Regions from separate parts of the Enterobacter sp. HK169 genome, predicted to be linked through region 2. Evidence: predicted binding sites of a transcription regulator. Region 2 holds the regulator's gene; the other holds the start of a gene.
The links. Region 2 encodes PurR, which represses purine synthesis genes. Its sites were predicted from a motif close to CANGCAAACGTTTGCNTG; they were not measured.
Positions count from the first base shown of each region.

Region 1: a site for PurR is predicted at 2,726-2,743, ahead of glyA (serine hydroxymethyltransferase). Genes of this name have one in related genera too.

Region 1 is NZ_CP017087.1:1,777,692-1,781,915, reverse strand. Features, by position in the region: gene glrR (two-component system response regulator GlrR) at 1-882, shown strand, start outside; gene glnB (nitrogen regulatory protein P-II) at 948-1,286, shown strand; gene hmpA (NO-inducible flavohemoprotein) at 1,365-2,555, opposite strand; gene glyA (serine hydroxymethyltransferase) at 2,860-4,113, shown strand; gene EnteroDNA1_RS08390 (DoxX family protein) at 4,168-4,224, opposite strand, start outside.
Region 2 is NZ_CP017087.1:304,757-308,980, reverse strand. Features, by position in the region: gene EnteroDNA1_RS01595 (MFS transporter) at 1-859, opposite strand, end outside; gene cydH (cytochrome bd-I oxidase subunit CydH) at 1,024-1,113, opposite strand; gene purR (HTH-type transcriptional repressor PurR) at 1,411-2,436, shown strand; gene punR (DNA-binding transcriptional activator PunR) at 2,454-3,365, opposite strand; gene punC (purine nucleoside transporter PunC) at 3,480-4,224, shown strand, end outside.

The sequences.
Region 1 (4,224 bases), 1.5 Mb from region 2:
ATGGTGGCGCAGTCCGACGTCAGCGTGCTCATCAACGGCCAGAGCGGAACCGGGAAAGAGATCCTGGCGCAGGCGATCCATAACGCCAGCCCGCGCAGTAAAAACGCCTTTATCGCCATTAACTGCGGCGCGCTTCCGGAACAGCTGCTCGAATCTGAACTGTTTGGACACGCCCGCGGCGCATTCACCGGCGCGGTGAGCAGCCGGGAAGGGCTGTTCCAGGCCGCGGAAGGCGGCACGCTGTTCCTGGACGAGATTGGCGACATGCCCGCACCGCTGCAGGTCAAACTGCTGCGCGTGTTGCAGGAGCGAAAAGTTCGCCCGTTGGGCAGCAACCGCGATATCGATATTAATGTGCGCATTATTTCCGCCACCCACCGCGACTTGCCAAAAGTGATGGCGCGCAACGAGTTTCGCGAAGATCTCTACTACCGTCTGAACGTGGTGAATCTGAAGATCCCGGCGCTGGCGGAGCGCGCGGAAGACATTCCGCTGCTGGCGAACCATCTTTTGCGCCAGGCGGCCGATCGCCATAAACCGTTCGTGCGCGCGTTTTCCACCGACGCGATGAAGCGGCTGATGGCCGCAGGCTGGCCGGGTAACGTGCGCCAGCTGGTGAACGTGATTGAGCAGTGCGTGGCGCTGACCTCCTCACCGGTGATCAGCGATGCGCTGGTGGAGCAGGCGCTGGAAGGGGAAAACACGGCCCTGCCGACGTTTGCGGAAGCGCGGAATCAGTTCGAGCTGAACTATCTGCGCAAGCTATTGCAGATAACCAAAGGCAACGTGACCCACGCGGCGCGCATGGCCGGACGCAACCGCACCGAGTTCTACAAGCTGCTGTCGCGCCACGAGCTGGAAGCAAACGATTTTAAAGAGTAATGCCGTATGATACTGTGAGCAATCGATTACGAGGCAGCTTACAGGCAAGAGTTTAAGGACCCACCATGAAAAAGATTGATGCGATTATTAAACCTTTCAAACTGGATGACGTGCGTGAAGCGCTGGCGGAAGTCGGCATCACCGGGATGACCGTGACGGAAGTGAAAGGTTTTGGTCGTCAGAAGGGCCACACCGAGCTTTACCGTGGCGCAGAGTACATGGTCGACTTTCTGCCGAAAGTAAAAATTGAAATCGTGGTCAGCGACGATATCGTCGATACCTGCGTGGATACCATTATCCGCACCGCGCAGACGGGCAAAATCGGCGACGGTAAAATCTTCGTCTTTGACGTGGCGCGCGTGATCCGTATCCGTACCGGCGAAGAAGACGACGCCGCGATTTAACAATGCCAACGGTTTTGTAGGCCGGGTAAGGTGCAACCACCCGGCGAAAAAAAGCCCCTCGAACGAGGGGCTTTTTCATTACAGCACCTTATGGGGCCCGAAACATTCGTAGTGAATGTTGTCTTTGTTCACACCCAGCTCCACCAGCTGCTTCGCGGCATACTGCATAAACGCCACCGGCCCGCAGACGTAGAACTGCATGTCCGGCGCGCTAAACGCCCCTTCCATCTGGCTTAAATTCATCAGACCTTCGCTGTCAAACCGTGCGGCCGCGCGATCTGCATCCGTTGGCAGGCGATACCAGGCGTGCGCGGTGAAGCGCGGCAGGGACGCCCCGAGCGTTTTCACTTCATCGGCAAAGGCGTGCACGTCGCCGTTTTCCGCAGCGTGGAACCAGTTTACCTGCGCACCGTGGTTGGCTTTCGCCAGCGTATCGAGCATCGCCAGCATTGGCGTTTGGCCGACGCCCGCAGAGATCAGCGTAACCGGGGTATTCGCTTCAACCGCCATGAAGAAATCACCCGCCGGCGCGGCCAGATGGACCACGTCGCCCACGTTAGCTTCGTTGTGTAGCCAGTTGGAGACCTGACCGCCGTCCTCACGCTTCACGGCAATGCGGTAGCCTTTGCCGTTTGGCTTGCGGGTAAGAGAATACTGGCGGATCTCCTGATGCGGGAAGCCTTCAGGCTTCAGCCACACGCCCAGATACTGGCCTGGCTGGTAATCGGCAACCGGCTGTCCGTCCACTGGCTCAAATTCAAAGCTGGTAATCAGCGCGCTGCGCGGCGTTTTCTCGACGATGCGGAAGGCGCGCGTGCCTTCCCAGCCGCCGTTCTTGCTGGCGTTTTCGCTGTAGATCTGCGCTTCGCGGTTGATAAACACGTTTGCCAGCACGCCGTAGGCTTTACCCCACGCGTCCAGCACCTCCTGGCCCGGGCTGAACATCTCGTCCAGCGTCGCCAGCAGGTGGCCACCCACAATGTTGTACTGCTCGGGTTGGATCTGGAAGCTGGTGTGTTTCTGCGCGATTTTTTCCACCGCGGGCAGCAGTGCCGCCAGGTTTTCAATATTGCTGGCGTAGGCCGCGATGGCGTTGAAAAGCGCTTCGCGCTGATCGCCGTTACGCTGGTTGCTCATGTTGAAAATTTCTTTGAGCTCCGGGTTATGCGTGAACATGCGATCGTAGAAATGGGCGGTGAGTTTAGGGCCGGTTTCCACCAGCAGGGGGATGGTGGCTTTAACGGTAGCGATGGTTTGAGCGTCGAGCATGAGCGCATCCTTCTGATGTGACTTTAATGATGTATTTTAAATGCATCTTATAAAAAATACCCCTGCGTTGTAAATGGTTCTTTGCAAGATGAAAAATATGCATCACAAACCTGAAAAGAAATCCGCTGGAAAGGGCGAGAGCTTTATTCCTCAAACCCTTGCGTGGCGCGCAGGAAAACGTTTGCGTAAAATCGTTTGTCAAGACCTGTTATCACAGAACTAATCAGTTATACTGTTGCCCGTCGTCCAACAGGACTGCCTTTTCAGGCCAAAATTTACTTGTTAGCTGAGTCAGGAGATGCGGATGTTAAAGCGTGAAATGAACATTGCCGATTATGATGCCGAACTGTGGCAGGCTATGGAGCAGGAAAAAGTACGTCAGGAAGAGCACATCGAACTGATCGCCTCCGAAAACTACACCAGCCCGCGCGTTATGCAGGCGCAGGGTTCTCAGCTGACTAACAAATATGCTGAAGGTTACCCGGGCAAGCGCTATTACGGCGGTTGCGAGTACGTTGATATCGTTGAGCAGCTGGCTATCGACCGTGCGAAAGAACTCTTTGGCGCTGACTACGCGAACGTGCAGCCACACTCTGGCTCTCAGGCTAACTTCGCGGTCTATACCGCGCTGCTGCAGCCGGGCGATACCGTTCTGGGTATGAATCTGGCGCAGGGCGGCCACCTGACTCACGGCTCCCCGGTTAACTTCTCCGGCAAACTGTACAACATCATCCCTTACGGTATTGATGAGTCCGGTAAAATTGACTACGAAGACATGGCGAAGCAGGCTAAAGAGCACAAACCGAAGATGATCATCGGTGGCTTCTCTGCTTACTCCGGTATCGTTGACTGGGCAAAAATGCGTGAAATCGCAGACAGCATCGGTGCTTACCTGTTCGTCGACATGGCGCACGTTGCGGGTCTGATTGCCGCTGGCGTTTACCCGAACCCGGTTCCACACGCTCACGTTGTGACCACCACCACCCACAAAACCCTGGCGGGTCCACGCGGTGGCCTGATCCTGGCGAAAGGCGGTGACGAAGAGCTGTACAAAAAACTGAACTCCGCTGTATTCCCAAGCGCGCAGGGCGGCCCGCTGATGCACGTTATCGCGGCTAAAGCCGTTGCGCTGAAAGAAGCGATGGAGCCTGAGTTCAAGGTTTATCAGCAGCAGGTTGCTAAGAACGCTAAAGCGATGGTGGAAGTGTTCCTGAACCGTGGCTACAAAGTGGTCTCCGGCGGTACTGAAAACCACCTGTTCCTGCTGGATCTGGTTGATAAGAACCTGACCGGTAAAGAAGCTGACGCAGCCCTGGGCCGCGCCAACATCACCGTGAACAAAAACAGCGTGCCAAACGATCCGAAGAGCCCGTTCGTGACCTCCGGTATCCGTATCGGTTCTCCGGCCGTGACTCGCCGCGGCTTCAAAGAAGCGGAAGTGAAAGAGCTGGCTGGCTGGATGTGTGACGTTCTGGACAACATCAATGACGAAGCGGTTATCGAGCGCGTCAAAGGTAAAGTTCTGGATATCTGCGCACGCTTCCCGGTATACGCATAATTCCTCTGCCTGGCAGAAATAAAAAAGGCCGCGCTTGCGGCCTTTTTTTATGGCTTAACGCCGGTCGAGGGAAATGGCTCCAGGTCCGACAATCGCCAGCAAAATAAAGGC
Region 2 (4,224 bases):
CCAGCCACGGAATGGCAACCATGATGACGATCAGCAGGGTTAAGAAGCCCTTCAGCGTCCCGCTCACGGAACGGTCGGCAAATTTCCCGCCCAGATAGTTGCCGATCGAGAAGCCCACGCCAATCAGCACCAGCATCGCGGTAACGAAGAGAGGCGTTGCGTGGGTGATATCGTGCAGTACCGGTGAAATATAGGTGTAGAGGGTAAACATCGCCCCTGCCCCCAGCACGGTGGTGAGCAACGCGGAGAGCACCTGCGGGCGCATCAGCACCGCCAGCTCTTTACGCACTTCCGGACGTTCTCCGGCATTGCCTTTCGGCAGGGAGAAGAACAGCGCCACCATCGCAATCACGCCCAGCCCGGCCGTCGCCAGGAAAGACATACGCCAGCCGATCGCTTCTCCCAGCCAGGTTGCCGCAGGCACCCCGCCGATATTGGCAATCGTCAGCCCCATAAACATGGTTGCCACGGCGCTCGCCTGCTTGTGTTTTGGCACCACGCTGGCAGCCACAACCGATCCCAGCCCAAAGAACGCGCCGTGGTTAAGGCTGGTCAGAATGCGCGACAGCATCAATGTGGTGTAGTCCGGCGAAATGGCCGAAAGCACGTTGCCCAGGGTGAAAATCGCCATCAGGAAAATCAGCGCATTGCGGCGCGCGCGGTGTGAAAGAAGAAGCGTCATCAGCGGCGCCCCGACCATCACGCCGATAGCGTAGGCGCTGATTAACATCCCTGCCGCAGGGATAGAGACATCTACGCCCCGGGCAATAACAGGCAGTAACCCCATCGGGGAGAATTCAGTGGTGCCAATCCCAAAAGCGCCAATCGCCAGGGCCAGCAGGGGAAAATTGATTTTCATGCGTCAACTCCGGATGCCGTGTCATGTGGTGACACAGAACAAAGAAGCAGAAAGCATGACATCAATCACAAAAAATGAGAAGTTAACAAAATGGCAAAAGATTTTTGCCAGAGAAGTAACAATCCGGGGAGTTGGGAGGGAGAAGGCTCTCCCTCCGCGTAAAATCAGTGCAGCGCAGCCGTCAGACCGGCCGCAACAATCAGAGCCAGCACAACAATGGTGGTGAACAGCGAAAACTTAAGATCGGAACTCATCAATTTTTCTCCTTTTAATCCCCACACGAAAAGTGAGCTTGCTCATTTTTGCACAGATTACGTCAAAAATCTTCCTGGATTTATACTGATAACCACTTTACCTCTTCCCCTTTTCATCAAGATAGGACAAAATTCCACGCTAAATTTATTAGCGTACCGGCCATTGACCCCCTCCTGACGTCCCGTGTCGTTTTCCCGGCGTGCCGCAATTCAAGATTGCGAGATAAGGGTGAGAGAAGGCAAACGTTTACCTTCAAGTTTTTCAGGAGCTTAGGATATGGTCTGGAGTGACATTTAATGGCAACAATTAAAGACGTAGCAAAACGCGCAAACGTTTCCACTACAACCGTATCACATGTAATTAACAAAACCCGCTTTGTGGCGGAAGAGACGCGCAACGCCGTCTGGGCAGCGATCAAAGAGCTGCACTATTCGCCAAGTGCGGTTGCGCGTAGCCTCAAGGTTAATCACACCAAGTCCATTGGATTGCTGGCGACCAGCAGTGAAGCGGCCTATTTTGCCGAGATCATTGAAGCGGTCGAAAAGAACTGCTTCCAGAAAGGCTATACCCTGATTCTGGGCAACGCGTGGAACAGCATTGAAAAACAGCGTGCCTACCTGTCGATGATGGCGCAAAAGCGCGTTGATGGCCTGCTGGTGATGTGTTCCGAGTACCCGGAATCCGTGCTGTCGATGCTGGAAGAGTATCGCCATATTCCGATGGTGGTGATGGACTGGGGCGAAGCGCGCGCAGACTTTACCGATTCCGTTATCGATAACGCCTTTGAAGGCGGCTATATGGCCGGTCGTTATCTGATCGAACGCGGCCACCGCGAGATTGGCGTGATCCCCGGTCCGCTGGAGCGCAACACCGGCGCGGGCCGTCTGGCCGGTTTTATGAAAGCGATGGAAGAAGCGTTGATCAACGTGCCGGAAAACTGGATTGTGCAGGGCGACTTTGAGCCGGAATCGGGCTACCGCGCGATGCAGCAGATCGTCTCCCAGCCGCACCGTCCGACCGCCGTGTTCTGCGGGGGCGACATCATGGCCATGGGCGCGCTCTGCGCTGCCGACGAGCTGGGCCTGCGCGTACCGCAGGATATATCCGTGATCGGCTATGACAACGTGCGTAACGCGCGTTTCTTCACCCCGGCGCTGACCACCATTCACCAGCCGAAAGATTCGCTGGGCGAAACGGCCTTCAATATGCTGATGGACAGGATCGTCAACAAGCGCGAAGAGTCGCAGTCTATTGAAGTTCACCCGCGTCTTATCGAACGCCGTTCCGTTGCGGACGGTCCGTTCCGCGACTACCGTCGTTAATCGCTTTACGGGGCCAGCTATGCTGGCTCCCGTAACCATTCCCGGTTCAGCGTTTCGCTGTCTCCCAGATAATCCAGCAGCCAGGCCATCGCAGGCGAGACGTCATTTTGCTGCCAGGTGAGGCAGCAGGCCGCATCCGGGAACGGATTCTCCAGCGTCAGCTCAACCCACTCTCCGGTATCGATGCGCGGACGCGCGAAATGAACGGGCACCATCGCGACGCACAGCCCGGCGCTGAGGCACGTCGCCGACGATTCCCAGTCAGGGGCCACCACCCGCCGCTGGTTGTCCAGAAGCCAGGTGATACGCTTGGGCAATGAACGGGACGTATCCTCCAGCACCAGCGACGGCCAGTTGCGCAGCGTGTCATCGCTGAGCGGCCCTTCCATCGACGCCAGCGGATGATCGCTTGCCACCACGCATTTCCAGCTCAGCATCCCCATGTCGCGAAAAGCGTAACGTCCCCCGACCGGGATCGCCTGCGTAGCCCCAATCGCCATCTCTGCCCTGCCGTCCGCCAGTGCATCCCAGACGCCGTTAAACACCTCCTGCGAGACCCGCAGCTCGACGTCAGAGAAATGACGGTAGAAATCGACGATCATCTGCCGGGTGCGTTCCGGCTTAACGATGTTATCCACCGCGATGGAAAGATGTCCCCGCCAGCCGTTAGCGATCTGCTGACACTGTTCGCGGGTGATCTGCATTTTTTTGATAACAGAACGCCCTTCCTTCAAAAACCACGCGCCTGCGGGCGTTAATTCCACATCACGATGCCGCCGTTCAAACAGCGGAACCGCCAGCCACTCCTCCAGCTGGCGCACCGTGTAGCTTATTGCCGAAGGGACGCGGTGCAGCTCCTGCGCCGCACCGCTGAAGCTGCCGTTACGCGCAACAGCATCGACCACTTCAAGAGAATAATCTGACCACATTTTCTGCCTGCAAATTTTTTGAATGCACCAGCCAAATATTAGCGTTTCACAAGCAGCTTTGCACTCCCTACACTCAGCGCCAATGTATACCTGCCTCCTCAGGAGAATAAAATAATGCAACCCAGGAACGGTTTTTTAGTCTGGCTCGGCGGCTTAAGCGTGCTGGGCTTTTTGGCCACCGATATGTACCTGCCGGCGTTTGCCGCCATGCAGGAAGATTTACAAACGCCGGCTGCCGCCATCAGCGCCAGCCTGAGCTTATTCCTCGCCGGCTTTGCCTTCGCACAGCTGCTCTGGGGACCGCTCTCGGATCGCTTTGGTCGTAAGCCGGTGCTGTTGCTGGGCCTGGCCATTTTTGCCGTGGGCTGCCTGGGGATGCTATGGGTACGCGATGCCAGCTGGCTGCTGGTGCTGCGTTTTATTCAGGCCGTGGGCGTCTGTGCCGCGGCCGTGACCTGGCAGGCGCTGGTCACCGACTACTATCCGGCTAACCGCACAAACCGTATTTTCGCCACCATTATGCCGCTGGTAGGTCTCTCACCTGCCCTCGCCCCACTGCTGGGCAGCTGGATCCTCGCTCATTTCGACTGGCAGGCCATTTTCGCCACGCTGTTTGCCATTACCCTGGTCCTGATGCTGCCGGCGTTCGCCCTTAAGCCCGCGCATAAAAAAGAAGCGCATGCAGACGCGAAGCCGATTACCTTCACTTCCCTGCTCAGCGCCAAAGCGTATCGCGGGAATGTCCTGATCTATGCCGCCTGCTCGGCAAGCTTCTTCGCGTGGCTCACCGGCTCGCCGTTCATTCTGCACGATATGGGCTACAGCCCGGCAGCCATCGGCCTGAGCTATGTTCCGCAGA